DNA from 2 places in the Arthrobacter sp. C152 genome. Region 1 is predicted to be linked to the other one. Evidence: riboswitches for the same ligand, from Rfam matches in the RefSeq annotation. Region 1 holds a riboswitch; the other holds the start of a gene.
The links. A riboswitch is a leader RNA that binds a small molecule or an ion and turns the genes downstream of it on or off. The one in region 1 is predicted to bind glycine.
Positions count from the first base shown of each region.

Region 2: another riboswitch for glycine. It lies ahead of gcvP (aminomethyl-transferring glycine dehydrogenase); the one in region 1 lies ahead of gcvP (aminomethyl-transferring glycine dehydrogenase).

Region 1 is NZ_JBTZSU010000041.1:1,852-17,275, reverse strand. It holds gene ACYSM9_RS19225 (MFS transporter) at 1-1,116, shown strand, start outside; gene araB (ribulokinase) at 1,281-3,035, shown strand; gene ACYSM9_RS19215 (L-ribulose-5-phosphate 4-epimerase) at 3,032-3,733, shown strand; gene araA (L-arabinose isomerase) at 3,766-5,286, shown strand; gene ACYSM9_RS19205 (LacI family DNA-binding transcriptional regulator) at 5,368-6,381, shown strand; gene ACYSM9_RS19200 (hypothetical protein) at 6,473-6,664, shown strand; gene ACYSM9_RS19195 (DUF4193 domain-containing protein) at 6,766-7,068, shown strand; gene ACYSM9_RS19190 (AMIN-like domain-containing (lipo)protein) at 7,243-7,791, shown strand; gene ACYSM9_RS19185 (APC family permease) at 7,868-9,424, opposite strand; gene ACYSM9_RS19180 (Dps family protein) at 9,650-10,129, shown strand; partial or broken gene ACYSM9_RS19175 (MFS transporter) at 10,199-11,763, opposite strand; gene ACYSM9_RS19170 (TetR/AcrR family transcriptional regulator) at 11,840-12,376, shown strand; glycine riboswitch at 12,474-12,571, shown strand; gene gcvP (aminomethyl-transferring glycine dehydrogenase) at 12,763-15,424, shown strand, end outside.
Region 2 is NZ_JBTZSU010000047.1:3,338-18,761, forward strand. It holds gene gcvP (aminomethyl-transferring glycine dehydrogenase) at 1-2,679, opposite strand, end outside; glycine riboswitch at 2,835-2,934, opposite strand; glycine riboswitch at 3,198-3,296, shown strand; glycine riboswitch at 3,297-3,393, shown strand; gene cycA (D-serine/D-alanine/glycine transporter) at 3,444-5,030, shown strand; gene ACYSM9_RS20015 (hypothetical protein) at 5,218-6,000, shown strand; gene ACYSM9_RS20020 (LamB/YcsF family protein) at 6,019-6,768, shown strand; gene ACYSM9_RS20025 (HNH endonuclease signature motif containing protein) at 6,788-8,263, opposite strand; gene ACYSM9_RS20030 (DUF445 domain-containing protein) at 8,650-10,011, opposite strand; gene ACYSM9_RS20035 (glycerophosphodiester phosphodiesterase) at 10,061-10,960, shown strand; gene ACYSM9_RS20040 (CoA transferase) at 10,968-12,365, shown strand; gene ACYSM9_RS20045 (DoxX family protein) at 12,415-12,933, shown strand; gene ACYSM9_RS20050 (AzlC family ABC transporter permease) at 12,930-13,712, shown strand; gene ACYSM9_RS20055 (AzlD domain-containing protein) at 13,709-14,020, shown strand; gene ACYSM9_RS20060 (hypothetical protein) at 14,162-14,419, shown strand; gene ACYSM9_RS20065 (hypothetical protein) at 14,521-14,919, shown strand; gene ACYSM9_RS20070 (hypothetical protein) at 14,958-15,185, opposite strand; gene ACYSM9_RS20075 (TetR/AcrR family transcriptional regulator) at 15,339-15,424, opposite strand, start outside.

The sequences.
Region 1 (15,424 bases):
GCCAATGCCTTCTTCACCGCCGGGATGGTGCTCTTCGAGGTGCCCACCGGCGTGGTGGCGGACGGCTGGGGCCGGCGGGTGTCCTTCCTGCTCGGAACCGTGACCCTGGCCGTCTCCACGTATTTCTACTATCTGCTGTGGCAGCTGTCCGCGCCGTTCTGGTGGTGGGCGGTGGTGTCTGTGCTGCTGGGCCTCGGCTTCACGTTCTTCTCGGGTGCCGTGGAAGCCTGGCTCGTGGACGCGCTGCACTTCTCCGGGTACGAGGGCGCGCTTGAGGCGGTGCTGGGCCGCGGCCAGATGGTCTCCGGCATCGCCATGCTCGCCGGCTCCGTGGCGGGCGGCGTGATCGCCCAGGCCACCAACCTGGGCGTGCCGTTCCTGGTGCGGGTCGGCGTGCTGGTGGCCATGTTCGCCGTGGCTTTCCTGCTCATGCACGACGTCGGTTTTACGCCGGAGCGCTCGGCACACCCGATGCAGGCCACCCGCGAGGTCCTGCGCGCCTCGGTGGAGGGCGGGCTGAAGAACCCGCCCGTGCGCTTCATGATGCTGGCCGCCCCGTTCACCGAAGGCGTGGGTTTCTATGTCTTCTACGCCCTCCAGCCGTACCTGCTGCAGCTCTTCGGCGACCCCCGGGCATACGCGATCGCCGGACTGGCCGCCGCCATCGTGGCAGGTGCCGACATCGTGGGTGGCCTGCTGGCGCCGATGGTGCGGAACCTCGTCCGGCGGCGGACCACAGTGCTGATCGCGTCAAACGTGGTCAGCTCGTTGGTCCTTGTGGTCCTCCTGGTGACCAACGTCTTCTGGCTGGCCCTGGTGCTCCTGGCGGTGTGGGCGGTGGTGGCCTCCGCGGGAACGCCGGTACGCCAGGCGTACCTGAACGACATGATCGCGTCCAAGCAGCGGGCCACCGTCCTGAGCTTCGCCTCGCTCATGGGGTCGAGCGGGGGAGTGGTGGTGCAGCCGCTGCTTGGCCGTTCCGCGGACGTCTACGGGTACCCGGCCTCGCTGGCCATCAGCGGCGTGGTGCAGCTGCTGGCCGCGCCGTTCATCCTGCTGAGCCGGCGCCGGCACTCACCGGCGGATGCCGCCACCGGCCTTGCGGCGGCTCCCTGACGGGCGAACGACGCCCCGAGGCCCGGTCCACGGTCCTGAAGTGGGTCATTGACACGGTATGTTGTTAGCGTTCACAATGATTGCAGCACCTTTCCAGATGCTCCCCTCGACTGACCCCTACAGATCCCGGTAATGAGGCCGATGCCTCCCGGATGGAGGCAACCATGCCAGAGACTTTGTTCACTTCCAGCAGCCCCGGCTCCCGCGGGGACCACTGCGTCATAGGCGTGGACTACGGCACCCTGTCGGGCCGGGCGGTGGTGGTGCGCGTCCGCGACGGCCAGGAACTTGGCAGCGCGGTCCACGTGTACCCGCATGCAGTGGTGACCGATGCCCTGCCAAAGGATACGGCGGGCGACGACGGCGCGCGGCTTCCGGGGGACTGGGCCCTGCAGGTGCCCAATGACTACCGCGAGGTCCTGCGCCACGCCGTACCCGCCGCGGTGGCTGACGCCGGCATCGACCCTGCCGCCGTCGTCGGGATTGCCACGGACTTCACCGCCTGCACCATGGTGCCGGTCAAGGCCGATGGAACGCCGCTGAACGAACTTCCCGGCTATGCCAACCGCCCACACGCCTACGTCAAACTCTGGCGGCATCACGCCGCGCAGGGGCAGGCAGACCGGATCAACCGGCTCGCCGCTGAACGGGGTGAAGACTGGCTTCCGCGGTACGGGGGCCTGATCTCCTCCGAGTGGGAGTTCGCCAAGGGGCTGCAGCTGCTGGAAGAGGACCCGGAGGCCTACGCGGCCATGGACCACTGGGTGGAGGCGGCCGACTGGATCGTCTGGCAGCTGTGCGGCCGCTACGTCCGCAACGCCTGCACCGCCGGATACAAGGGCATCTACCAGGACGGCCGCTACCCGTCGGAGGACTTCCTGGCCGCCCTGAACCCGGATTTCAAGGATTTTGTCAGCGCCAAGCTGGAGCACACCATCGGGCGGCTCGGAGACGCTGCCGGCACCCTGACCGCCGAGGCGGCAGCATGGACGGGCCTGCCCGAGGGCATCGCTGTGGCTGTGGGTAACGTTGATGCCCATGTCACGGCGCCGGCCGCGAAGGCAGTGGACTCCGGCCAGCTGGTGGCCATCATGGGGACTTCCACCTGCCACGTCATGAACGGCACCGAACTGCGTGAAGTGCCCGGGATGTGCGGGGCGGTGGACGGCGGCATCGTGCCCGGCCTGTGGGGCTATGAGGCCGGCCAGTCGGGAGTGGGTGACATCTTCGGCTGGTTCACCAAGCATGGCGTCCCGCCCGAATACCACCAGGCTGCCAAGGATGCGGGGCTGGGAATCCACGAGTACCTCACCGAACTGGCCTCGCGGCAGGCCATCGGTGAGCACGGCCTGATCGCGCTCGACTGGCACTCGGGCAACCGCTCGGTCCTGGTGGACCACGAACTCTCCGGGACCGTGGTGGGCCAGACCCTGGCCACCCGGCCGGAGGACACCTACCGTGCCCTGCTGGAAGCCACGGCCTTCGGCACCCGGACCATCGTGGATGCGTTCCGCGACGCCGGTGTCCCCGTCAAGGAATTCATCGTGGCCGGCGGCCTGCTCAAGAACAAGCTCCTGATGCAGATCTACGCGGACGCCACCGGGCTGCAGCTGTCCACCATCGGCTCGGAACAGGGGCCGGCGCTGGGCTCGGCCATCCACGCCGCCGTCGCCGCGGGCGAATATGCCGACATCCGCGAGGCCGCCGCAGCCATGGGCGCCGAACCCGGCGAGGTGTACACCCCCATCCCGGCAAACGTTGCCGCCTACGAGGAGCTCTTCCAGGAATACAAGGCGCTGCACGACTACTTCGGCCGGGGCGGCAATGACGTGATGCACCGGCTCAAGGCCATCCAGCGCAGGGCCGCGGCGGGAACGGCGCCGTTGCCCTCCGAGGCCGCCGTGGAGGTGCCGGCATGAGCACCGGAACGGCAATCCTTGATACCATCGCGCGGGTCCGCGAGGAAGTGTGCGCCCTGCATGCGGAGTTGATGCGCTATGAGCTGGTGGTCTGGACCGCGGGCAACGTCTCGGCCCGTGTCCCTGGCACGGACCTCATGGTCATCAAGCCCTCCGGCGTCTCGTACCAGGACCTGCTCCCCGGGCAGATGGTGGTGACGGATCTGTATGGGGTCCCGGTCCCGGGAAACAACGATGGCGACTGGGGCAATCCTCAGTTGTCGCCGTCGTCGGACACCGCGGCGCACGCCTACGTGTACCGGCACATGCCCGAGGTGGGCGGGGTGGTGCACACGCATTCCACGTACGCCACCGCCTGGGCTGCCCGGGGCGAGGCCATCCCGTGCGTGCTGACCATGATGGGCGATGAATTCGGCGGGGAGATTCCGGTGGGCCCCTTCGCGCTGATCGGCGACGACTCGATCGGCCACGGCATTGTCGAGACCCTGAAGAACTCCCATTCCCCGGCCGTGCTGATGCAGAACCACGGCCCCTTCACCATCGGCAAGGACGCCCGGTCCGCCGTGAAGGCCGCCGTGATGTGCGAGGAAGTGGCCCGCACCGTGCACATTTCCCGGCAACTCGGCGAACCCGTGCCCATCGACCAGGACCACATCGATTCGCTCTACGCCCGCTACCAGAACGTCTACGGCCAATAGTCGCCGGGACCCAAAACTTTCCAGGAGAACCCATGAGCACACCAGCAAGCACCTCCCTCGACGGCTACGAGGTCTGGTTCCTCACCGGCAGCCAGCACCTCTACGGCGAGGACGTCCTGAAGCAGGTGGCCGCCCAGTCCCAGGAGATCGCCAACCAGCTCAACGCCGCATCCGCCGTGCCCGTCAGGATTGTGTGGAAGCCGGTCCTGACCGATTCCGATGCCATCCGCCGCACCGCCCTGGAGGCCAACTCGGACGATTCGGTCATCGGCGTCACCGCATGGATGCACACCTTCAGCCCGGCCAAGATGTGGATCTCGGGCCTGGACCTGCTCCGCAAGCCGCTGCTGCACCTGCACACGCAGGCCAACCGCGACCTGCCCTGGGCAGACATCGACTTCGACTTCATGAACCTCAACCAGGCCGCGCACGGCGACCGCGAATTCGGGTACATCCAGTCCCGCCTGGGCATCGCCCGGAAGACCGTCGTCGGGCACGTCTCCAACCCCGAGGTGGCACGCCAGGTGGGTTCGTGGCAGCGCGCCGCCGCCGGCTGGGCCGCCGTCCGCACCCTTAAGCTGACGCGTTTCGGCGACAACATGCGCAACGTGGCCGTCACCGAAGGCGACAAGACCGAGGCCGAGCTGCGCTTCGGCGTCGCGGTCAACACCTGGTCCGTGAACGAACTCGCCGACGCCGTCCACGGCGCTGCAGAGCACGACGTCGACGCCCTGGTAGCCGAGTACGAGGACCTTTACGACGTGGTGCCGGAGCTCCGCGCAGGCGCGGCCCGGCACGATTCGCTGCGGTACGGGGCCCGGATCGAACTGGGCCTGCGGTCCTTCCTCGAAGCCAACGGCTCCGCCGCGTTCACCACCTCCTTCGAGGACCTCGGCGCGCTCCGCCAGCTCCCCGGCCTGGCCGTGCAGCGGCTCATGGCCGCCGGGTACGGGTTCGGTGCTGAGGGTGACTGGAAGACCGCCATCCTGGTCCGCGCCGCGAAGGTGATGGGCGCCGGCCTGCCCGGGGGTGCGTCGCTGATGGAGGACTACACCTACCACCTGGAGCCGGGGTCCGAGAAGATCCTCGGCGCGCACATGCTGGAGGTCTGCCCCTCCCTGACGGCCACGAAGCCGCGCCTGGAAATCCACCCGCTGGGCATCGGCGGGAAGGAAGACCCGGTCCGCCTGGTGTTCGACGCTGATGCCTCCCCGGGCGTCGTCGTCGCCCTCTCCGACATGCGGGACCGCTTCCGCCTGGTGGCCAACGCCGTCGACGTGGTCCCCCTCGACCATCCGCTGCCCAACCTCCCCGTCGCCCGGGCCCTGTGGCAGCCCAAACCCGACTTCGCCACCTCCGCCGCCGCCTGGCTCACCGCCGGCGCCGCCCACCACACCGTGCTCTCCACCCAGGTGGGCATGGACGTGTTCGAGGACTTCGCCGAGATCGCCAAAACCGAACTGCTCACCATCGACGAGGACACCTCCATCCGCCAGTTCAAAAAGGACCTGAACTGGAACGCGGCCTACTACCGGCTCGCCGGCGGACTGTGAGTCCCTGGCACGGCCGCCGAATCCGTGGCGCGGCCGCCGTCGTTGCCCCGGCGTGCGGCCGCCGTCACGGACAATAGCCTCATGACACAAAGTAAGCCGCCGCGGCTGCCGAGGCTCGAGGACGTGGCGGACCTGGCCGGCGTCTCGCACCAGACCGTCTCGCGGGTGGTCAACAACCACCCCAACGTGAGCAAGGCGACGCGGGAGAAAGTGGAAGCCGCGATTGCCGAGCTCGGATACCGCCGCAACACCGCGGCCCGGAGCCTGGTGACCCGGCGCTCGCAGACCATCGGCGTGCTGGGCAACGAGCTTTCGCAGTACGGGCCGGCCAACACGCTGCTGGGCGTGGAGCAGGCGGCACGCGACGCCGGATACTTCGTCAGCATTGCCGCGCTGCGGGAGGTCAACCGGGAAACCATCCTTGATGCCGTCCGGCATTTCCTGGACCAGTCGGTGGACGGGATCGTGGTGATCGTTCCGCACACCGGAACGCTGGCTGCCCTGGCAGAGCTGCCCATCGGGGTTCCCGTGGTGGTGGTGGGCTCGGACGGGAACGAGGCCGTGGGCGGTGTCCGGGTGGACCAGCGCCGCGGCGCCGAACTGGCGGTCCAGCATTTGATCGGGCAGGGGCACCGCCGGATCGGGCATATCGCCGGGCCGCAGGACTGGATCGACGCCGTGGCCCGCGCCGAGGGATGGAGGTCAACGCTGGGCGCCGCCGGGCTGGACGCGGACATCGTTGTCGAGGGGGACTGGAGCGCCGGCAGCGGCTACGACATCGGGCGGCAGATGGCAGCCGGCCCCCGGGCCACGGCGCTCTTCGTGGCGAACGACCAGATGGCCATGGGGGTGCTGCGCGCCTTCACGGAGGCCGGCATCAAGGTGCCGCAGGATATGTCCGTGGTGGGCTTTGACGACCAGCCCGAGGCCGCCTACTTCAGCCCGCCCCTGACCACCGTCCGGCAGGACTTCGAAGAGCTGGGCCGGCGGTGCATGGACATCATGCTCACGGCGCTCAACGGCGCGGACGGGCCGCGGACCCTGGTGGTGGAACCGGAACTCGTCCTGCGCAGCAGCACCGCTGCCCCCGCCTGATCAGTGTCCTGAGCAATGGCCCTTTGCAGGGTTAATCTGCGCGAGACCGCCGTGAAACGAAGCCACAACAATGGCTGCGTAGGTTTCTGGCATGACGCCAACCCTTCCAGCCCGGCTCCGCTGCTGGCTCGTGCAGACCTTCACCTACGACTCCGGGGAACAGGCCGCGGACGCCATGGCGGATGCCACCCGCTGGGGCTGGCTGCCTGCGCTGAGCGGCGTGGCCGTGGGAGCCGATCTTGCCCGGGAAAAGTACACGGAAACCCTGCCCGGCGGCAGCTGATTGTCTGATGGGGCACACTATTGCCTTAGTACCGGGATCATGCCCTAAACTGCCTTGAAGTGCCTGAAATGGCGCTGTGCGGCAACGAAAGTGAACAGGCAATGGCTACCGATTACGATGCTCCCCGCAAGCAGGAAGAAGAGTCCCCGTCGGACTCCCTGGAGGCCCTCCAGGCGTCCCGGAGCGGCAACGCACAGACCGCGGTCATCGACGTCGACGAGAACGACACCGCCGAAGGCATCGACCTGCCCGGTGCCGATCTTTCCAACGAGGAACTTACCGTCATCGTGGTTCCCGAACAGTCTGACGAGTTCACCTGTTCGTCATGCTTCCTGGTCCGCCACCGCTCCCAGGTTGCCCGTGAAAAGGACGGCTTGAAGTACTGCCGCGAGTGTGAAGGCTAGGACCTTCCCCCTTTGCCCGGCGCCGGCCATCCCAAGGGGTGGCCGGCGCTTTTTCGTCCCGTGCCGCCGTCGTTATCGAGTGGTGCGCGCCGTTACCGAAACAGCCCTCGTTTCCGGTGCCGGCGGCTCCTACGCTTAAACCGTCCGATCGCTTCATTCCTGGGTGGCGCCGTCATGAAAAAGATCCCGGTTTGGTTCGCAGCCGTCCTCCTGGCCCTCGGGCTGGGAATCCTGGCCCCGGGGCCAGCCTCGGCGGCCACCCCCTACTGCGGACTTTCGTGGGGATCGCTCGCCAAGTCCGGCCAGGACACCGGCACGGCGCAGGTGACGAACGTCCGGACGGGCCAGCACTACTGCTTTGACCGGTTGGTGGTGGACCTCAACGGCCCCGCCGTCGCCTACACCGTGCAGTATGTTCCGCGGATCGCGCAGGAAGGCTCGGGCGCGCCCATCCCGGTACGGGGCGGAGCGCGCCTGCGCATCAGCGTCACGGCACCCTCCTACGACCAGAACGGCAACCCGACGTACAGCCCTGCGGACAGGAACGAACTGAGCAACGTCTCCGGCTACCAGACGTTCCGCCAGGTGGTCTCGGCAGGAAGTTTCGAGGGGTATACCAGCCTGGGCCTGGGGGTCCGGGCCCGCCTTCCGTTCCGGGTCTTCACCCTGGCCGGCCCGGGCGCCGGCTCGCGCCTGGTCATCGACGTCGCCCATTACTGGTGACGGAACCGCCGTCGTCAACGAAAAGGTGACGTGCCCCCGGTTGGGGGCACGGCACCTTTGATGCGCCGGCGGCACGCTACTCCGGGACCACCAGGGCGGGCGTGTCCTTCCTGAGCGTTTCGCCGCGGAAGAAGCCGGGGTGCGTGCGGGAGGTGACAAGCATGACGACGGCCCCCAGGGCCAGGATGCCGACGCCCAGGATGAACACCAGGCCCACGCCGAAGACCTCGGAACCGCTGCCGAATTCAGGGGCGAGGCTGTCCACGGCGGTCTGGGCGAACACCACGAACAGGCCCACGCCGCCCACCACCGGGCATACCAGCCGGAACACGAAGTGGCGCAGGCTGTTGAACAGGCTGTGGCGGAAGTACCAGGTGCACGCCAGCGCGGTCAGTCCGTAGTAGAAGCAGATCATCAGGCCCAGGGCCAGGATGGTGTCGTTGAGGACGTTCTCGCTGACCACGTGCATGACCGCGTAGAACCCCGCGGACAGGACGCCCGCCGCGATGGTGGCGAAGCCCGGCGTCGAGAACTTCCTGCTGACCCGGCTGAACGGTTCGGGCAGCGCACCGTAGTGGGCCATGGCCAGCAGGCTCCGGGAGGGCGACATGAAAGTGGACTGCAGGGACGCCGCGGAGCTGGAAAGGACGGCCAGGGACATCAGGATGGCGAACGGGCCCATGATGGGCGACGCCAGGGCGGTGAAGATGTTCTCGTGGTTTTCGGCGTTGTTCAGGCCGTTGCCGGTATCGCCGACGCCGGCGAACATCATGGTGGCGATGCTGACCAGCAGGTAGATGGCCAGGACGATCACGGCCGTCAGGGTGCCCGCCACGCCGGCGGTCTTCTTGCCGTTGGCGGTTTCCTCGTTGACGGTCAGGCACACGTCCCAGCCCCAGTACACGAAGATCGACAGGGAGATTCCCGCGGCCACCTGGCCGAACGTCTCGATTTTGGTGACGTCGAACCAGTCCCAGCTGAACGGGATGGCCGTCTCCGAGGTGGACCAGTTGGCAAAGGCCATGGCCACGAACAGGCCCAGGACCAGCAGCTGGAAGCCGACCAGGCTGTACTGCACCAGTTTGGTGGTGTGCAGCCCGCGGTAGCTGACCCAGACGGCCAGCGCCACGAAGACGAAGCAGGTGAGGACGTTCAGCGCCTTGTTGTCGGCCAGGTCCGCCAGTTCGGGTGAGCCGGCGAGCTGGGACAGGAAGAGGTAGAAGAAGTCGACGGCGACGCCGGCGAGGTTGGACAGCACGATGATGTTGGCCGCCAGCAGGCCCCAGCCGCCCATCCAGCCGACCCAGGGGCCGAAGGCCTTGGTCACCCAGGTGAAGGTGGTGCCGCTGTCCGGGGAGTCGGCGTTGAGCTCCCGGTAGGCGAGCGAGACCAGGATCATGGGGATGAACCCGATCAGGAAGATGACGGGGAGCTGGAGTCCGGCTTCATTGACGGTGGGTCCGAGGGCGCTGGTGAGGGTGTAGGCGGGGGCGATGGTGGAAATGCCCAGGACGACGACGGCGAGGAGGCCGAGCTGGCCGCCCTTGAGCCCCTTGGCACTGACGCCGTCCGCGGAAGGGGCGTGGGCGTGCGGACCGGGCTTGGCCGTACTGGTGCGGATTGTCTCTGTCATGGCACCACTTTCTGGAAGGCTGTGAGACGGAGGTCACTATATGAATGGCGTTCATTTAGTATGGGGCTGCCGCCGCCCGGATGCAAGATGAAATATGAATCACATTCTTTTATGACTGCCCTACTGCGCATTAGTAAGCTCACTGAGAAATTTCGACACCCGCCCTGCCGCGCCGCTGTCCCCGGCTGGTAGCGTCGGCAGCACTGGACCAATCGAGGAGGATGCATGAAAGCTTCACCGACACTGACCAACAACCTTCAGGCCGTGCTGGCGGACCTGATCGAGCTGCACGTCCAGGGCAAGCAGGCGCACTGGAACATCGTGGGCACCAACTTCCGCGACCTCCACCTGCAGCTCGACGAGATCGTCGACGCCGCCCGCCAGTTCGCCGATGACACGGCCGAACGGATGCGTGCGCTGCACGCCCTTCCGGACGGCCGCAGCTCCACCGTTGCCGAATCCACCAGCCTCGCCCAGTTCCCGGAAGGGCTGATCAGCACCAAGGACGCCATCGAGCGGATTGTTGCCGCCCTCGAAGCTGCCGTCGGCACCATGCGCAAGGTCCATGACGAAGTGGACGAGGAGGATCCCACCTCCGCCGACCTCCTGCACGAGTTCATCGCCCGGCTGGAGCAGTTCGCCTGGATGGTACAGGCCGAAAACATGAAGCCCACGGCCAGCGTCACCACCGCGGACTCCAAGTAGTCCCGGGAGGCGTCCGGTACCGGAGCAACCCTCCGGCGCCGGACGCCCTTTTGCTGCCCACGGCTGGCGTCAGTGGGCTTTCGGGACCTTTCGAAGCACGACGGCGGCAAGGAGCGCCGCCGCCGCCATCAGGACCAGCCCGATGGCCGCAGTGACATGGACCCCCGAATCGAAGGCCGCGGCGGAAGCGTCGCGCAGTGCGGCCGCCAAGGGAGCGGGCAGCGACGCTGCCGCATCCATGGCCCCGGCCAGCGTTTCGCCCGCGTTATGCAATACGCGGCCCGGCAGCAGGCCGTCCACGCCCGCCGGCATCCGCAGATGCTGCTGGTAGGAGGCGGTCAGGATGGATCCCAGTACCGCCGTTCCCAGCAGCGAGCCCACCTCGTAACCTGTTTCCGAAATGGCGGCCGCAGCCCCCGACTTTTCCGGCGGTGCGGAGCCAAGGATCAGGTCGTTGGAGATGGTTTCCGCCGTCCCCACGCCCAGCGCCAGGACCAGCAGCGCCGCGAGCAGCACTGACGGGCCGCCGCGGTGGTTCCCGAAAGCCACCAGGCTGTAGCCCACGGCGCTGAAGGCGAGCCCCGCGGCCACCACGAAGCCCGGCCGGACCCTCCGGACCAGCGGTACCACCACCAGGCCGGCCGCCATGGTTGCCGCCAGTGCCGGAATCATGGCGATCCCCGCGGCCGACGGCGTCATTTCTTCCAGCAGCTGGAGGTGCTGGGCAAGGAACAGGATGAACCCGTTGAAGGAAAACAGCGCCAGGATGTTGGCGCTGATGGCCATGCTGAACACCCTGTTCCGGAACAGGGACATGTCCAGCAGAGGGTGCTTGAGTCCGTGCTGCCGGCGGACGAACACCACGCCCATCGCCACGCCGAAGGCGATGCCGGCCACGCCTCCCGGGCCGGGTGCCTGCGTCGCCACCTCCTTGATGCCATAAACGCCGGGAACCATGGCCAGCATCGAAAGCAGGACACTGGGGATGTCCACCGCGCCGGGTGCGGGATCCCGTGATTCCGGAATAAAGGCCCGTCCGAAGGCGAGCAGGGGGATCATGAGGGGCACGGCAGCCAGGAAAACGGCACCCCACCAAAACTGCTCCACCAGCCAGCCGCCGAAAATCGGCCCCAGGGCCGCGCCGCCGGAAAACCCCGCCGCCCAGACGGCGACCGCAAGCCTCCGGCGGTTGGGTTCCGGGAAGATGTTGCGGATCAGCGACAACGTGGACGGCATCAGCATGGCCCCGAAGAAACCCATTGCTCCCCGCCCGGCAATCAGCCACTCGGCACTGGGGGCGAAGGCTGCCGCCGCCGACAGGACGGCGAAGCCTGTGCTGCCGATGGTCAGCAGCCGCCGCCTGCCGATCCGGTCGCCCAGGCTGCCCATCGATACCAGCAGCCCGGCCAGCACCAGGGGGTAGATGTCCACGATCCACAGCAGCTGGACCCCGACGGCTCGAGGGCGCGGGTGATCGCGGGCAGGGCGAAGGTCAGGGCGGTGTTGTCCACGGCCACCAGCAGCACCGGGAACATCAGCAGTGCCAGGGCCAGCCAATCGCGGGCCGGTGTCGGTGTTGGTGTGGCGGCGGAGTCCACCCGCCGGGGTGTAAAAGGCTGGAGGGGAGCGGTCATGTAATAACTATACCGTCCAGACGGTATAGTTTCGATTTTTCCGGAATTCCCGGCCGCGGAAGGCATGATGGGAGGCATGCCCCGGAAGCCAGTAGCCCGCGACGCGGTCCTTGACGCCTTTGAGTCCCTCCTGATTGAGGTGGGGGAGCGCGCGGCCACGCTGGACGCGGTTGCCCGGAAGGCGGGCGTCTCCAAGGGCGGGCTGCTGTACCACTTCCCCAGCAAGGAAGCGCTGATCGACGTGCTGCTGGACAGGCTGGAGGTCCTGGCCGGGGCCGATGCCGACGCCATGGCCGAGGCGCCGGAAGGCGCTGCCGCCTACTTCATCCGGTCCTCGGTGTGGGCGGATACGCCGCTGGACCGCGCCATTGTTGCCGCCACCCGGCTTGCCGAGGTTGCGCACGAAGAGACGCGGCGGCGGTTCGCCGCGATCCAGCGGCGGTGGCTCGACGAAATCGCCGCCGACGTGGGGCCGGCCCTGGCCAAGGCCGTGCTGTACATGGGCGACGGTTTGTACTTCAACGCCATGCTCTCCGTAGGCCCCGTTCCCGAAGGCGGCGCGGCTGCGGACGTGGACCAGCTGCTGGCCGCCCTGGAGCGGCTCCGCAGGTAGCATCGGCCATTTGCCGGGAAGGGTTGGAGCGTAGGACAATTAACCGCTGTGGGAGTTGTCCCGGACTGCCCCCACGCACATCCAAATGAATAGCCTTTGATCTGCGGCGGGAGAGTTCTGCCGGAAGTACAAGCAGGCGCCGTAGGAGCAAATCCTCCCCAGGAATCTCGCAGGCCCATGTACCGCCGCGGCGAGGCACCTCTGGAAAGTAGCAGGCAGCGGTTCGTGCCCCCAACGCGGGCAGTGCGGCGCTGTTGTGTTCACCGACGGTGCAAGCGGGTCCTGTGTGGCAGGCCCCGCGGAAACTCTCAGGTCCAATACAGAGCGGGGAGGAACCCGAATCGCTGTGGCGTACCCTGCGCCGCCTGAGTATATGGAGTTCCTTCGTGTCGGTTAGTTCAGCCTCCACCACCTTCGTAGACCGCCATATCGGCGCGCGCCGCCAAGCCGACGTCGAGACCATGCTCAAGGCAGTTGGCTATGACAGTGTCGACTCCCTGGTCGACACCGCCGTTCCCAATGTCATCCGGCAGGAAACTGCGCTCCGCCTGCAGGACGCCCTCAGCGAAGTCGAGGTCCTCACCGAGCTGCGGAAGCTCGCCGGCAAGAACAAGACCGCCGTGCAGTTGATCGGCCAGGGCTACTACGACACTGTGACCCCGCCGGTGATCCGCCGCAACATCCTGGAAGCCCCGGCCTGGTACACCGCTTACACCCCGTACCAGCCCGAGATCTCCCAGGGCCGGCTTGAGGCGCTGCTGAACTTCCAGACCATGGTGCAGGACCTGGTGGGCCTGCCGATTGCCAACGCCTCGCTGCTCGATGAAGCCACGGCGGTGGCCGAGGCCGTGCTGCTGATGCGCAGGTCCAACAAGGCCAAGCCCGCCGCCGACGGAAAGACCGTCCTGGACATCGACGTGCTGCCGCAGACCATCGCGATCGTCCAGGGCCGCGCCGAGGCGCTCGGCTTCGAGGTGGAAGTCGCGGACCTGTCCCAGGGCCTGCCCGACGGCGACATCAATGGCATCGTCCTGCAGCAGCCCGGCGCCTCCGGCCGGGTATGGGACCAGGCCGCCGTCATTGCCGCTGCAAAGGAGCGCGGGGCCCTGGTGACCGTTGCCGCCGACCTCCTGGCGCTGACCCTGATCACCCCTCCGGGCGAGCAGGGCGCGGACATCGCCGTCGGCTCCGCCCAGCGGTTCGGTGTGCCGCTGTTCTTCGGCGGCCCTCACGCCGCCTACATGGCTGTCCGCAAGGGCCTGGAGCGTTCGCTGCCCGGCCGCCTGGTGGGCGTCTCCAAGGACGACGCCGGCGTCCCGGCCTACCGGCTGGCCCTGCAGACCCGCGAGCAGCACATCCGCCGCGAGAAGGCCACGTCCAACATCTGCACCGCCCAGGCGCTGCTGGCCATCGTTGCGTCCATGTACGCCGTGTACCACGGCCCGGACGGACTCAAGGCGATCGCCGAGACCGCCCACGGCCACGCCCGCACCCTGGCAGCCTCGCTTGCCGCGGCAGGCATCGACGTCGTCCACCGGAGCTTCTTCGACACCCTGACGGTCCGGGTCCCCGGCCGCGCCGCAGGACTGGTGGCCGACGCCGAGGCGCGCGGCATCAACCTGCGCCCCATTGACGCCGACACCGTGGGCATCTCGGTGGATGAAACCACGACGACGGCCATCGTCGCCGCAGTCGCCGGCATCTTTGGCGCCAGCGTCGCCGAGGGCGACGGCTTCGCGCTGGAGGCCGCCGTCGAGCGTTCCTCCGACTACCTGCAACACCCCGTCTTCAACACGCACCGGTCCGAAACGCAGCTGCTGCGCTACATCCGCAAGCTGTCGGACCGGGACCTGGCGCTGGACCGGACCATGATCCCGCTGGGCTCGTGCACCATGAAGCTGAACGCCACCGCCGAGATGGAGGCCATCTCCTGGCCCGAATTCGCCTCCATCCACCCCTTCGCGCCGGACTCCCAGACCGCGGGCTGGCGGGAACTCATCGCCGACCTGGAAGCTGACCTGACCGCCATCACCGGCTACGACCAGGTGTCCATCCAGCCCAACGCCGGATCACAGGGCGAACTCGCCGGCCTGCTGGCCATCCGCGGCTACCACCACTCCCGCGGCGACCAGCAGCGCAACGTCTGCCTGATCCCGGCCTCGGCCCACGGCACCAACGCCGCCTCCGCCGTGCTCGCGGGCATGAAGGTCGTCGTCGTGGCCACCGCCGCCGACGGCACCATCGACCACGACGACCTCGAAGCCAAGATCGAGGCGAACAGGGACGTGCTGTCCTGCATCATGATCACCTACCCCTCCACCCACGGCGTCTACGACGGCGACGTCCGCGAAGTCTGCGACGCAATCCACGCCGCCGGTGGCCAGGTCTACATCGACGGGGCGAACCTGAATGCGCTGGTGGGGCTGGCGCAGCCGGGCAAGTTCGGCGGCGACGTCTCGCACCTGAACCTGCATAAGACCTTCTGCATCCCGCACGGCGGCGGCGGACCCGGCGTCGGCCCCGTTGCGGCCAAGGCGCACCTGGCGCCGTTCATGCCGGGAGACGCGAACAAAGCTGCCCATGAGGAGGGACATGGTGTAGCCATTTCAGCGTCCCGGTTCGGGTCCGCCGGCGTGCTGCCCATCTCCTGGGCCTATGTGAAGCTGATGGGCGGTGAAGGCCTGACCGAGGCCACCAAGTCCGCGCTGCTCGCCGCCAACTACGTCGCCTCCCGGCTGAACGAGTTCTACCCGGTCCTCTACACCGGTGAGGGCGGGCTGGTGGCGCACGAGTGCATCCTGGACCTGCGCGCCCTGACCGCGAAGACCGGTGTCACGGCCGAGGACGTGGCCAAGCGCCTGATCGACTTCGGCTTCCACGCCCCCACCCTGGCGTTCCCCGTTGCGGGGACCTTGATGGTGGAGCCGACGGAGTCCGAGGACCTGGCCGAGATCGACCGCTTCATCGACGCCATGGTCACCATCCGTAAGGAGATCGACCAGGTGGCCAACGGTGACTTTGCCGTTGCCGACTCACCGCTGCGCCGCG
Region 2 (15,424 bases), on a different contig from region 1:
CGCCGTGTGGGGTGCGTTGCGCACCGGGGATGCCTCCAGGGAGAAGTCTCCGGCGGCCACCTGCTCGATCTCGGCGTGGATGGTGATCATTGCGTCGATGAAGCGGTCGATCTCGGCCAGGTCCTCGGACTCGGTGGGCTCCACCATCAAGGTCCCTGCAACGGGGAACGCCAGGGTGGGGGCGTGGAAGCCGAAGTCGATCAGGCGCTTGGCCACGTCCTCGGCCGTGACACCGGTCTTCGCGGTCAGGGCGCGCAGGTCCAGGATGCACTCGTGCGCCACCAGCCCGCCCTCACCGGTGTAGAGGACCGGGTAGAACTCGTTCAGCCGGGAGGCGACATAGTTGGCCGCCAGCAGCGCGGACTTGGTGGCCTCGGTCAGGCCCTCGCCGCCCATCAGCTTCACATAGGCCCAGGAGATGGGCAGCACACCCGCCGAACCGAAACGGGACGCTGAAATGGCTACGCCGTGTCCCTCCTCATGGGCGGCCTTGGCGGCGTCGCCGGGCATGAAGGGTGCCAGGTGCGCCTTGGCCGCGACCGGGCCGACGCCCGGTCCGCCGCCGCCGTGCGGGATGCAGAAGGTCTTGTGCAGGTTCAGGTGGGACACGTCGCCGCCGAACTTGCCCGGCTGCGCCAGGCCGACGAGGGCGTTCAGGTTCGCCCCGTCCACGTACACCTGGCCACCGGCGGCATGGACGGCGTCGCAGACCTCGCGGACGTCGCCGTCGTAGACGCCGTGGGTGGAGGGGTAAGTGATCATGATGCAGGACAGCACGTCCCTGTTGGCCTCGATCTTGGCTTCGAGGTCGTCGTGGTCGATCGTGCCGTCCGCCGCGGTGGCGACCACCACGACCTTCATGCCGGCCAGCACCGCGGAGGCGGCGTTCGTGCCGTGGGCCGAGGCAGGAATCAGGCAGACGTTGCGCTGCTGCTCGCCGCGGGAATGGTGGTAGCCGCGGATCGCCAGCAGCCCGGCGAGTTCGCCCTGGGACCCGGCGTTGGGCTGGATGGACACCTGGTCATACCCGGTGATCTCGGCCAGGTCCGCTTCCAGCCCGGAAATCAGCTCACGCCACCCGGCCGTCTGGGAGTCCGGCGCGAAGGGGTGGATCGAGGCGAACTCCGGCCAGGAGATGGCCTCCATCTCGGCGGTGGCGTTCAGCTTCATGGTGCACGAGCCCAGCGGGATCATGGTCCGGTCCAGCGCCAGGTCCCGGTCCGACAGCTTGCGGATATAGCGCAGCAGCTGCGTTTCGGACCGGTGCGTGTTGAACACCGGGTGCTGCAGGTAGCTCGAGGTGCGGAGCACGGTTCCGGGCAGTTCGAAGCCCTGGGCGTCGCCTACCGGACCGGCACCAAAGGCGACGGCGACGGCGGAGAGCGTGGCCGCCGTCGTCGTCTCATCAATAGAGACGCCCACAGTGTCCTGGTCGATGAAGCGCAGGTTGATGCCGCGCGCTTCCGCAGCGTTGATGACCTTGGCGGCCTTGCCCGGCACCCGCACAGTGAGGGTGTCGAAGAACGAGTCCGTGGCAAGTTCCCGGCCCATGGCCGTGAGGGCGGTGGCCAGGACCCTTGCCTTGTGGTGGACGGTTTCGGCGATGGCTTTCAGACCGTCGGGGCCGTGGTAAACGGCGTAAAAGGAGGACACGATGGCCAGCAGCGCCTGGGCGGTGCAGATGTTGGAGGTGGCCTTTTCACGGCGGATGTGCTGCTCGCGGGTCTGCAGCGCCAGCCGGTAGGCGGGGACGCCGGCGTTGTCCTTGGAGACGCCGACAAGCCGGCCCGGGAGGGTGCGTTCCATCCCCTTCTGGACGGCCATGTAGGCGGCGTGCGGTCCCCCAAAGAACAACGGCACGCCAAAACGCTGGGTGGAGCCGACGGCGATGTCCGCCCCTTGCTCGCCCGGAGGGGTGATCAGGGTGAGGGCCAGCAGGTCCGCGGCCACGGTAACGAGGGCGCCGCGGTCCTTGGCTTCGGCAATGACGGGGGCCTGGTCCCATACCCGGCCGGAGACGCCGGGCTGCTGCAGGACGATGCCGTTGATGGGGCCCTCGGGCAGGCCCTGGGAGAGATCTGCGACCTGGACTTCAAAGCCCAGGGCTTCGGCGCGGCCCTGCACGATCGCGACGGTCTGGGGGAGGCAGTCGGCGTCGAGTACGGTCTTGCCGTCCCTGGCGTCTTTATTCTTGTTGGCCCGGCGCATCAGCAGCACTGCTTCGGCAACGGCGGTGGCTTCATCGAGGAGCGAGGCGTTGGCGACTGGGAGGGCGGTCAGGTCCTGGACCATGGTCTGGAAGTTCAGCAGGGCCTCAAGCCGGCCCTGTGAGATCTCGGGCTGGTACGGGGTGTAGGCGGTGTACCAGGCCGGGGCTTCCAGGATGTTGCGGCGGATCACCGGCGGGGTCACTGTGTCGTAGTAGCCCTGGCCGATCATCTGGACCGCGGTCTTGTTCCTGGCAGCCAACCGGCGCAGCTCCGCGAGGACCTCGACCTCGCTCAGCGCGTCCTGCAGGCGAAGGGCGGTCTCCTGCCGGATGGATGCCGGGACCGCCACGTCAACGAGCCCGTCAACGCTGTCGTAGCCCACGGCCTTGAGCATGGTGTCGATGTCGGCCTGGCGGCGCGCGCCGATATGGCGGTCAACGAATGATGTTGAAACGGATTGAATCGTCATGAGGAACTCCAGGTCTGGCCGGCCGGAGTGGCACGGCGTGGGGTGGGTTCCTCCCCGCTCTGTATTGGACCTGAGAGATTCCGCGTGCCCTGCTGCCAGGGTGCGCTTGCACCGTCGGTGAACCGGGGCGAAGCCCGGTTGCTTTCCAGAGTTGCCTCGCCGTGACGGTACGTGGGCCTGAGAGATTCCTGGGGAGGATTTGCTCCTACGGCGCCTGCCCGGTGGATGCCGGGAGGACTCTCCCGTCACAGCTCGAAAGGCTATTCAACTGTGGGTGATTCGGCTCACACGGTACAGGTTTGTTGAAGCGAAAACAAATCGGGGCGCCAAGTGGCCGGCGAACGCCCGCGGCGGGCCGTCGGCGGGAGGCGGGGTTTGACATTCGATCGTGACGCGCACCACACTTGGTCCGGTGATCAGCACCGTGCCCGGCTGGCTCAGCCTATTCGGAGCAGCCCGGGCCAGCGTTGCCCCGGAAGGGTGCGGCCGCTGACCACTACCACCAATTGAAAAGCCTCTGACCTGCGGCGGGAGAGCCCTGCCAGGTACATTTAGCAGGCGCCGTAGGAGCAAACCCTCCCCAGGAAACTCTCAGGCCCACGTACCGCCGCGGACAGGCAACTCTGGAAAGCAGCCAGGCCCCTTCCTGGCTCACCGGCGGTGCAAGCAGCCCAAAGCTGCGGAAACTCTCAGGTCCATTACAGAGCGGGGAGGAACCCAACTTTTGCGGTACCAAAAATGCCGCTTTATCGATGGAGTTCCTTATGGCGATTCATCCCCCGACATCCAACGGCGAACCGTCCAACGGCGAACCGGGCAACGGTCAACCGTCCAACGGCGCACCAGCGCGCAACTCTGCCGCGGGCAGCGCGGCCCGCAGCGAACCTCCGCACCTTGAGCGGCAGCTCACCAACCGGCACATCCAGCTCATCGCCATCGGCGGTGCCATCGGCACCGGCCTGTTCATGGGCTCCGGCAAGACCATCTCCGCCGCCGGCCCGTCCGTGATCTTCGTGTACATGATCATCGGCTTCATGCTGTTCTTCGTCATGCGGGCCATGGGCGAGCTGCTGCTGAGCAACCTGAACTACAAGTCGTTCAGTGACTTTGCCGCCGACCTCCTGGGCCCGTGGGCCGGCTTCTTCACCGGCTGGACCTACTGGTTCTGCTGGGTGATCACCGGCATTGCCGACGTCATTGCCATCGCCGGCTACTCGCGGGAGCTCTGGCCCAGCCTGCCGCTCTGGATCCCGGGGCTCGCCACCGTGGCCATCCTGCTCGTGCTGAACCTCGCCACGGTGAAGGCCTTCGGCGAGACCGAGTTCTGGTTCGCCCTCATCAAGATCGTTGCCATCGCCGCGCTGATCATCGTTGGCCTCTTCATGATCTTCACCGGCTTCCAGAGCGATGCCGGCACCGCCAGCTTCACCAATCTTTGGAGCCACGGCGGATTCTTCCCGAACGGGTTCATGGGCTTCGTGGCCGGCTTCCAGATCGCCGTGTTCGCCTTCGTCGGCATTGAGCTGGTGGGCACCACCGCCGCCGAGGCCAAGAACCCGGAGCGGACCCTGCCCCGGGCCATCAACGCCATCCCCGTCCGCGTGCTGCTGTTCTACGTCGGCGCCCTGGTCGTCCTCATGGCCGTCACCCCGTGGACCCAGTTCGCCGCCGGCCACAGCCCGTTCATCGGCATGTTCTCCCTCGCCGGGCTGGGCGCGGCCGCCACGGTGGTCAACCTGGTGGTCCTCACCTCGGCGATGTCCTCGGCCAACTCGGGCATCTACTCCACCTCCCGCATGGTCTTCGGCCTCGCCCAGGAGGGCGACGCGCCCAGCATCTTCAGCCGCCTGTCCACGAGGAAGGTGCCCCGCAACGCGCTGTTCCTTTCCTGCGTGCTGCTGCTCTCCGGCGTCGTCCTCATGTACGCGGGCCAGGACGTCGGCAAGGCCTTCGACATGGTGACCACCGTCTCCGCCGTCTGCTTCATTTTTGTCTGGTCGATCATCCTCGCCAGCTACATTTCCTTCCGCCGGCGCCGCCCGCAGCTCCACGCTGCGTCGGCCTTCAAGATGCCCGGCGGCATTCCCGCAGTCTGGGCTGTGTTCGCCTTCTTCGCCTTCGTCCTGTGGACCCTGACCACGCAGCCGGATACTTTGGTGGCCCTCCTGGTGACGCCGGCCTGGTTCCTGATCCTCGGCGTGGCCTGGGCTGTCCTGCGCCGCCGGCCCGCCCACCTGGCCCGCTACGAGGTCTTCCGGGCTGAGCTCCGGGCTGACGAGGCTGCTGCCGGTCGCACCGGCCAGGACTCCAGCGCGGCGGAGCGCGAGGTTCAGGCGACCGCAAGGAAGTAGAGGCCGGACGGTAATGCCCGACGGCGGGTTGCAGCACAGGCGCGGAGGTTCGGGTACCGCGTCCTGCCGCCGCAACCCGCCGCCCGCAGCTGCGGACCCGAAAGTTCAGCATGCTTAGTGTTTCTCCACTTAGGATGGAAAGGCACGGCAGCCACCCCGCTGCAGGTCGATTTGAATGAAGGTGACCATGGCCAGGCGCAGCAATCCCGCAGTACGAATCGCACAGGAAACCGCCCACAGCGCGATGTTTGATGCCGACGGCAAACCCAAGCCCGGCGTCCACAACATGCTCCTGAAGGCGGTGCAGATCCAGCGGCCCCTCGTGGTTGCCTACATCCGGAGGCTGCAGAAGAAGCACCCGCGGGCCACCGCGGCGCAGCTGGCCGACTTCGCCGAGCGGGACTATCTGCGCGCCGTCGCCGGCGGAGGCGCCCTGGTGGGCGCGACCGCCGTCGTCCCCGGGGTGGGAACCGTGGCATCGCTGGGGCTTTCCGCGGCCGCAACGGTCGGCTTCCTGGAAGCAACGGCGCTCTACGCCACCTCCCTGGCCGAACTGCACGGCATCCGCCTCACCAACCCCGAGAAGGCCGGCACCATGGTCATGGCCATCATGTTGGGCGAGGAAGGGACTGCACTGCTGGGAACGCTCAGCGGGCAGGCGGCAGGCGGGGCCAGGCCCACGGACGTCTGGGGAAACATGCTGACCAAGTCCTCGCTCCCGGGATTCGGCAGCGTGCGCAAGAGGATCCAGCACGCCTTCCTGAAGAACCTCCTCAAACGGCAGGGCACTGCGCTGTTCGGCCGCGCCCTGCCCTTCGGCATCGGCGCCGTGGTGGGCGGAGCAGGTAACCTCGTGATGGGCCGCGCAGTGGCAGCGAACGCCCGGGAGGCGTTTGGACCAATGCCGGACACGATTCCCGGCGAGCTTACAGCGGCCGCGGCGACGGACAATCCGGCGCTGACACCCTGACGCTGGAAGGCACTTCACGTGGATCTCAACGCTGACCTTGGCCAAGCATTCGGTTCCTGGACCATGGGCGGCGACGCCGTCATGTTTCCGCTGGTCACCAGCGCCAACGTGGCCTGCGGCTTCCACGCAGGAGATCCGGTCACGATGCTGGACAGCTGCCGGGCGGCCTACGAACTGGACGTCACCGTGGGCGCGCACCTGGGGTACCCCGACCTGGCCGGCTTTGGGCTCCGCGCCATGGACGTCAGCTTCGATGAGTTGTTCGGCGATGTGCTGTACCAACTGGGCGCGCTCGACGGGGTTGCCCACGCCGTCGGCGCCTCCGTGGACTACGTCAGGCCCCACGGCGCCTTGTACGACAGCCTCCTGCACGACGCCGACCAGGCCTCCGCCGTGGTGGCTGCGGTGGGCGCCTACGACCCGGGCCTGCCCATTCTTGGCTTCCCCGGCTCGGAGTTGCTGAAGCAGGCCAGGGACGCCGGGCACCCGGTGTTCGTCGAGGCCTTCCCGGGCCGCGCCTACCGCGCCGACGGCAGCCTGGTTCCGCGGACGGAGGACGGCGCGCTGCTGACCGACGCCGATGCCGTGGTTGAGCGGGCCGTGCGCCTTGCCACCAAAGGCGAAGTGGTGGCCGCTGACGGGACTGTGCTGCAGGTCCGGCCTGACTCCCTGTATTTGTCAGGCGGTACTCCTGCCGCCGTCGAGATGGCCGCCCGCGTGCGCGCGGGACTGGAAGCTGCGGGCGTGGAGCTGGAGTCCTTCGCCTAGCGCGTCTGCAGTTCCAGAGCTAACACGTCAACAAGGCAAATGGCTTTGTGAAGAATTCCGCCCAGAGCGGGTCGTCGGGTGACAAGTCGCCGGAGTCGATGAGGGTGTCGTCGTCCGGCTCCCACTGCGGGACGTCCCCGGGGCTGGCATCTTCACCCGGGCCGGCGGCGAACATCATCCAATAAGGCCAGTGGGGTGGTTCGGGGTCGTGTTGTTCGGCTGGGTAGTGGCGGCCGGTGGGTGAGGTCCAGCCGGGTGGTTCGTTGATGGTGGCGGGGGTGGGGGTCCAGCCGGTGCTGTGCTTGAGGCGGTGGTGTTTCGGGCAGAGTTGTCCCAGGTTGGAAACGCCGGTGGTGCCGTCGTGTTGCCAGGCCTGAAGGTGGTCTGTGTCGTTGTCGGCGGTGCGGTTGCTGCAGCCGGGGAAGGTGCACTTGCTGTCCCGCATCCTGATCCAGCGTTTGATCGTCTCCGGGAGCCGGTAGCTCTTCCGCCCGATCTCCAGGGGTGCCCCGTCGCGGGGGTCGACGAGGACCCGGTAGAACGAATCGGCGCCGTCGGCGAGGAGTTTGCGGGCCATGGAGGCGGGGATCGGTCCGTGGCCGTCGAGGATGGCGGGTTCGTCGGTGACGCCGAGGGCGGAGAACACCGGAACCATCACCAGGACATCAGCCTTTGGGATGGGGACCTGGCCAGGGGCCGTGGTTCCTGGGTGCGGGGAACTGCCCTCGCCGGAGCCGGTGCCGCCAGCGCTGGTGGTTCCGGAGCTGGTGGTTCCGGCGCTGGTGGTTCCGGCGCTGAGCAGCAGGCTGGCGGCGATGTCGGGGCGGAGCTGGGTGAGGGTGCGGGGCTCGTCGGGGCCTTGGAGGCCGCGGGCGATGGCGGTGGTGCGGTTCCAGATCGCCGAGGCGGTGACCCCGGGGAGGTGGAGTGAGATCCAGGCCATGCCGTCTTTGTCCGGGCGGTATTCCATCCGCCGGTCCGCGGCGCTTTTGGTGTGGCGTTCCTCGATGGATTCGGGGTGGTGCCGTTCCCGCCACCCACGGGCCTTGGCCCGGAACCGTGACGGCACCAGCTCACCCGGCGCCGCGCCGCGGGCGGGGTTGGGGGCGGCGGGGTCGAAGAAGTGCGCCACCAGGGACGCCGCCCCGGCGGGGCTGAGGCCTTCGGTTTCATCGACGATGACTTTTGCGTGCTGCCACGACACCGCCCCGGCAGCCAAAGCGTCCATGACCGGCGGCAGCGAACAGACCTGCTGCGCCTGGTGGACGAAAGCACCCGCGGCCGCGGAGGTGATGGTGAGGACCCCGGCGATCTCCTCGACCGCGGACATTCCGGCGTAGGTGCGTTCCGGCACGGACGCGTCCGGTGGGGTCATGGCCTGCTGGATGCGGATGGATTCGGCAGCGTCCTGTGCTTTCGCGGCGGCAATCATGGCCTCCAGCTTCGAGTACCCGGCCAGCCGTTCCAGCCGGATTTCGTACTGCCGCTGCAGCACATCCACCCCAGCACCGTGACCAGAAGCACCAGAGGCAGAACCAGCATCAGCACCAGCACTATCAGCGGAAGCAAGCGCAGCTTCCTCCAGGAACAGCGCATCAAGGGCAGCAACAGAGGCACGAACACCCTCCATCGCCGCCCCTGCACCGCTCACTGAACCGCCGCTGATTCCCATACGAACATCATCCAACGGACCACTGACATTCAAGCCGGCGGGCGCTGACCGCCATCACAACCTCAGCCCAAAGGTGCCTCGACAGGCCAAGCCGGCTGCCGCCGTCGTGCGCAATTCCGCTGCGCAGGCTCCTTACCCCACCCCAAATACGCGGAGCGACAAGGAACCTGCGCGTCGTCAACAACTATCCGCGTCGAAAACCGCAAAGATCACCCGAAAATCAGCTGCGCCACCGTGAAGATCGCGAGCCCGGCCAGGGACCCCACCACGGTGCCGTTGATGCGGATGAACTGCAGGTCCTTGCCCACCTGGAGTTCGATCTTTTGCGAGGTTTCCTCGGCATCCCATCGCGCCACGGTGTCCGTGATGACCCCCGCGATGTCCGAGCGGTAGGTCCGCACGAGGTACCCGGCGGCGTCGGCGATCCAGGAGTTGACCTTCCCGGCCAGTTCGGGGTCGTCCACCAGCCGCGAGCCGAAGTCGCGCACCGCCGCCTTGAACTTGATGGTGAGTTCGCTGTGGGGGTCGTCCACCGCGCCGAGCAGCGCGTTCTTCACCGTCCCCCACGTCCGGGAGGCCAGCTCGCGCACCTCGGGATCACCCAGCACCTGCGCCTTGATGACTTCCGCGCGGGCAATCATGGCCGGATCGTGCTGCAGGTCGCGGGCCAGGTCATTGAGGTACTTGTCGATCGATTGGCGCACCTGGTGGTTGGGATCGGCCTGCACGGCGCGGACGAATTTGAGGATCTCGATGTAGACCTTGTCCCCCACCAGCCCGTCCACGAACTGCGGAACCCAGGTGGGGGAGCGGTCCGACACGAGGCGCGTGACGGTCTGGTGGTTGTCGTCCACCCAGTCGGCCGCCCGGTCCACCAGCAGGTCCACCAACGTGTGGTGGTGCCCGTCGTGGAAGATCCGCTCCGCCAGCCTGCCCACTGGCGGCCCCCACGGCGGGGTGAGCAGGTGCTTGCGGACCATTCCCTCGATGACCGCCTGGACGTCGTCGTCGTTGAGCACCGTGAAGGCGCCGCGGATGACGGCGGCACCCTCCTTGGCGACGCGCTCCGCACCGCCGGGCCCGGCCAGCCAAAGTCCGGCCCGGCGTGCGATGTTGACGCTGGCCAGCTTGTCCTGCACCACCTGCTCGGAGAGGAAGTTGGTTTCCACGAATTCGCCCAGCGAGGCGCCGATCTGGTCCTTGCGGCGCGGGATGATGGCGGTGTGCGGGATCTTGATGCCCATGGGGTATTTGAACAATGCGGTCACAGCGAACCAGTCGGCCAGCGCGCCCACCATGCCGCCTTCGGCCGCCGCGCGCACGTACTGCAGCCACGGATAGTCCTTCTGCAGTGCGAAGGCAACGACAAAAATCACGGCCATGGCGACCAGCAGGCCCAGCGCCACGAGCTTCATTTTCCGCAGCGCTGCCGCCTTTTCGGCGTCTCCGGCGCCAAGGGGCTGGCGTACGACGGCGGCCCTCGCCTTGCTGCCCCGCGCGGCGGACGGTGCGGGCCGGGTGTGTGGCTCCTGCGTCGTTGGCTCAGTTGTTGCCTCAGAGTTCACCTGCATGTGCCAAGCCTAGCCCCGGCGGCGGGGCCCGGTCGGCTACCGTGTGTCCATGACAACTGACGAGTCAGTGCCGCGGCGGCCGCTGGTTTTCGCCCACCGCGGCGCAAGCGGCGCCTTCGCCGAACACACCCGCGCGGCCTACCTGCAGGCGCTGGCGGACGGCGCGGACGGCGTGGAGTGCGACGTCCACCTGACCCGTGACCAGCACGTGGTCCTGCTCCATGACGCCAACCTGGACCGGACCTCGGACGGGACCGGGCCGGTGGCCGACCGGACCTTGCATGAACTGCGCCAGCTGGACTTTTCCTCCTGGAAGGGCGTGCGCATCCCGGAGGAATACGGGGCGCGGTCCGAACAGTTCCTCACCCTGCCCGAACTGCTGGACATCCTGCGCGGGGCGGGCCGGCCGGTGCGGCTCGCGATCGAACTCAAGCACCCCAGCCCCTACCAGCTCAAACTCGAAGACCGGGTGCTTGAGGTGCTCCGGAGCGAGGGCTGGGACGCCGAAAGCTCCACGCTGGACAACGTGGCCGTCACCTTCATGAGCTTCAGCCCGGACTCCGTCCGGCACCTGCTCCAGTCCGTCCCTCCCCGGTACATCTGCCAGCTCGTGGACGACATCACCATCCATGAGATCCGCGGCGGCCTGGGCGTGGGGCCGATTACCGGTGGTGCGATCGCCAACCTGATGAAGGCCGCACAGCTGGAGGGCGAGCAGATCCTTGATGACGGCTTGGTGGGAATGGCCGGGCCGGGCATCGACTACGTGCGGGAACGCCCGCACACCGTCCGGCGCTGGCTGGAATCCGGCCGCCGCTTCCGGGTATGGACCGTGGACGCCGAGGCGGACGTGGACCTGTGCCGGGACCTGGGCATCCAGGAGATCACCACCAACGTGCCCGGACGGGTCCTGGACCTGCTCCGGCTGGCAGCACCCCACGGGAAGTAGCCTCCGGATGCGCGCCGCCGATGCAGCGTCCCCGCGCCGGTGGTGGGGCGGCCCACTGGACGTCGAAGGGCTGGGGTTGGAGTCCGTGGGAGCCGCCGCCGGGGCCCTGAACCTGTACACCGGCTCGCCGGGCCGGTTCAGTACGACGCCGGCCCTGATGGCCGCCGCTTTCGACTCCTTTGGCCACCTGCGGATCGGCGGGCGCGCCCCGCAAGGCTTCGCGCCCCTGTCGGGCTTCCGCCGCACCGGCGACGGCTGGATCAGGCTGCACGCCAATTATCCCCACCACGAGAAGCGGCTGCTCCGCGCCCTCGGCGCCACCACCCCGGCAGGGGCGGAGGCGGCCCTTGGGACGATGACGTCCCTGGAAGCCGAAGCCGCCATCCAGGGCGAAGGCGGGATCGCCGCAGCTGTCAGGACCCGCAGCGAGTGGCTCTCCTCGGACATGGGCAAGGCTGCGGCCGCCGGCCCCTGGGTAGCCCGCGACGGCGGCGGGACACCGGGATGGGGACTGCGGGACTTCGCAGCCGCAGCCGCCCCAGCAGCCGCAGCCGCTGAAGCCGAAGCCGCAGCAGGGCATGCAGCGGAGGGCGCAGCGGGGGCCGGCGGCAGCCCGGACCTGCCTTTGGAGGGCTTGCGGGTCCTCGACCTGACACGCGTTATCGCGGGACCGGTAGCCACCCGGCTGCTGGCGGCGCTGGGTGCCGACGTACTGCGGATCGACCCGCCGGCGCTGCCCGAAATCGTGGACCAGTTCGTGGACACGGCCTTCGGCAAACGCAGCGCGGAGGCCGACCTCGGATCTCCCGCGAACCGGAATCGCCTCCGGGAGCTGCTGGCGGACGCCGACGTCGTGGTCACCGGCTACCGGCCGGCGGCCCTGGACCGCTTCGGGCTCAACCCCTTGGAACTGCCCGCTACGCACCCGCGGCTGGTGGTGGTCACCCTCGACAGCTGGGGATGGGCGGGCCCGTGGAGCGGCCTGCGCGGTTTCGACAGCATCGTCCAGGCAGCCAGTGGAATCGCCCACCTCTATGGCACGGAGGATGACGACGGCGGCTGGCGCCCGGGTGCCCTGCCGGTCCAGGCGTTGGACCACGCCACAGGGTACGGCGTGGCGGCGGCAGCGGTGCTCCTGCTGGCTGAACGACGGCAAACAGGCAGGGGAGGGGCGGCACGCCTGTCGCTTGCACGCACCGCCGAGGAACTCTTCTCCCTGGCACCGGATATCCCCGCACCCAACACAGCGGCTCCCGCGAAGCTTCCTGCGCCCGGCTACCGGACCATCGAAAGCTCCTACGGGCAGCTCCGCTACGTTCCGCCGCCACTGCTCGTGTCCGGCCGGACCCTGGACTACGCCTCTGCACCGCCGCCCTACGGAAGCTCGCGCCTCGCCTGGACCTGAACGGGCGCTGGTGTAGGGCGCCGCGCAGTGGCTGTGGTTGAGTGGTTCCATGCCTTATCCCCGGTCCGGACCTGCCGTACAAAGCCTGTCCGCCGCAGCCATGGGAGCCCTCCTGCTGGCCAGCGCCAACAAGCACTTCCGTGACCCGATGTTCTACCGTGACGTGGTGCCCGGCTACCTTTGCCGCGAGGACTCCGCCGCGGCCAGCGTCCCCCGGGCCAGCCGCCCCCGGGCCAGCGTCCCCCAGCCCGGCGGCGGCCGGCACCCCCTGGCCGTCCTCTCCCGCGAGGAATGGATCGCCGTCACCGGCCTGCTCGAACTGGCTGCCGCCGTCGGAATCCTCCTCCCGCCAACCCGGAAGATGGCAGCCACGGCACTCGCCGGGATGTTCACCGTCTTCCTGGCAGGGCACCTGGACGCCCTCCGCCGGGCCTACGGTCCCGACGGCACGCCCCGGCAGCGGAAGATCCACACCGCGCGGCTTCCCCTGCAGGCGCCGCTCGTCCTGTGGGCCTGGAGCCTGCGGAAGCCGGGACTGCCCGGGCGGCGTCGAATGGTCCGGCCGTGAAGCTGCTGGCTTCACCGGCGGTCCGGGTGGGGATCTCCATCAGCATCGCTACCGGACTGTACGGGGTGTCCTTCGGCGCGCTGTCGGTAACGTCGGGCCTGAGCATCTGGCAGACCATGGCCTTGAGCCTGCTCCTGTTCAGCGGCGGCTCGCAGTTCGCATTCATCGGCGTCGTGGGCGGGGGCGGTTCGGGCATCGCCGCCATGAGCGCCGCCACCTTGCTGGGCATGCGCAACGGCATCTACGGCATGCAACTCAACGCGCTGCTGCGGCCGGCCGGCTGGCGGCGTTACGTTGGTGCGCAGCTGACCATTGACGAGTCCACCGCCACCAGCACGGGCCAGGAGGACCCCGCCGAGCAGCGCCGCGGGTTCTGGACCGCCGGCATCGGCATCTACGTCCTCTGGAACGTTTTCACGGCGGTCGGGGCCCTCGCGGGAAGCGGCTTGGGTGACCCCAAACAGTGGGGTCTTGACGGCGCCGCCGTGGCAGCTTTCCTGGCGCTGCTGTGGCCACGGCTCAAAGGACGGGAACCGGTTGCGATCGCAATGGTTTGCGCCGTAGCCACCGTGGTTGCCGTTCCGTTCGTGCCGGCAGGCGTGCCCATCCTGGTGGCCGCCGTGGTGGCCGCCCTGGCAGGCTGGTTCAGCCACGGACGCCGCGACGAAGGGCTGGAACCCGACATCGAGCCGTACGCCGAACACCACCACCGGCGCCTGGGGGCCGAAAACCCGGGCCCCCGGCGGCAGCAGGGAGACGCCCGCGGAGCAGACACATGAGTTTGTGGATCTGGCTCCTCCTCGCCTGCCTCCTGGCTTACGCATGGAAGCTGGTGGGCTACTTCGTCCCCGCCAGGTTCCTCGAAGATCCCCGTACATCCCGGGTTGCCGGCACCATGACGATCGGGTTGCTGGCATCGCTGACCGTGGTCAACGCCGTGGCCTCGGGCCAGGCGCTGGCGGCCGATGCCCGGCTGGGCGCCCTGGCGGCGGCCGCCGTGGCGCTGGCACTGCGGGCGCCGTTCCTGGTAGTCGTTGTCGCCGGGGCCGGCACCGCGGCGCTGCTGAGGCTCCTGGGCTGGAACTGACGGGCCGCTGGAACTGACGCGCCGTGGCCGCCGCAAAATGGGTGGCGCAAAGGGTGAGCCAGGACACTACCGGAGTGCTCCGCCGGTTGTACTATGAGATCGGCTATGCAGCTGGCCGAGGACCCCTTCAGAACGGCAACCATGGAAAACAAGCTGCATACGGCAGGCGAACGGGCCGGCCGGCCACGCCGTAAAGGCATCCGACGCCGGGCTGGGCTGCCTGCCAAGCGTTTCTTCACGCACTTTGCCCGCCTTTCGGACGTTCCGGCGGACGACCTGGACCTATTGTCCCTGCGGCTCCGGCACGCACTCGACCTGGACCCGTCGTCGCCCGTTCCATCGCTTCAGGCCCTGGTGAACGGGGAGATCAGGAAGAGGCGGGACGCCGACCGCGACTGACTCGCCGGGGCAAGGCCGCCGCAGGGGGAGCGCCGGCGGATGTGGTGCACTGGAAGAGAGGCAAGCGCACACCAACGGCAGCCACCGAGGAGGAATCGTAGATGAGCGAACAAGCACGCCCAACCGCGCCGGAAGGCGGCCGCGGAGCCGCGGACGCCGAAGAACAGAGCAGTGAAAAACGTGGCACGGACGTACCCGCAGCGGAGCAGACCGGGCGGACCCGGCCTGCCTACCTTGATCCCAGCGGCTCCGAGGCCACCAGGGAACTGCGGGACACCGCCCGGCGCCGCAGGGACGCCGAAGAAAAGCTCCAGCAGCACCTGATGGAGGCCAAGGAGCACGTCCCCAACGAGTTCCACGGGCATCAGAAGGCCGCGCACGAGGGGGAGCACCGGCCGCAACCGGGCCACCACGACGGGGCAGCCCGGACCGACGCCGCTGACGGGGACGCCAACAAAGACGACTCAGGGGAGTGGACTGACAGCGGGGAGAAGGACTGACGGCGCGGGGGAGAGCCTGACGGCGCGGTGCCAGGTGGCTACGCTACACCGTGTGCGGCGCCGTCGGCGTCGACCCGCCCGCGGCGGCTGCTTTCTTCCACACCCATCTCGTACCATACCTCGGCGCCGAACTCGGGCTCGGGAGTATCCAGGTTCTGGTACAGGGCGTCCAGGAGTTCGGCAAGCTCCTCCGGGCTCAGGGTGGGCAGCACTTCCTCCGGACCACGGGGGTCGGTGAGGTAGTGGGAGAGCTTCGAGCCGTTCATGGCAGCGTGACCAGTGTCAGGCGGAAACGCACGGAATTCTTCATGGGGTCGCTCCATCTCGAACGAGAGAACCGAGGCTGTCTGCGTAACCCTCCCTGAGTCTATTGCACCTGCCGGGCAGCCGACAATGGTCCCCCGCCCAGATGCGGACTTTCAGGCCCGCGGCCCCAGGAGGCCCGCCCCAAGTGCAGTGGCGGCGGGAACGGGGACATGAGGGGGAAGGGGGCGCGCGGGCCGGA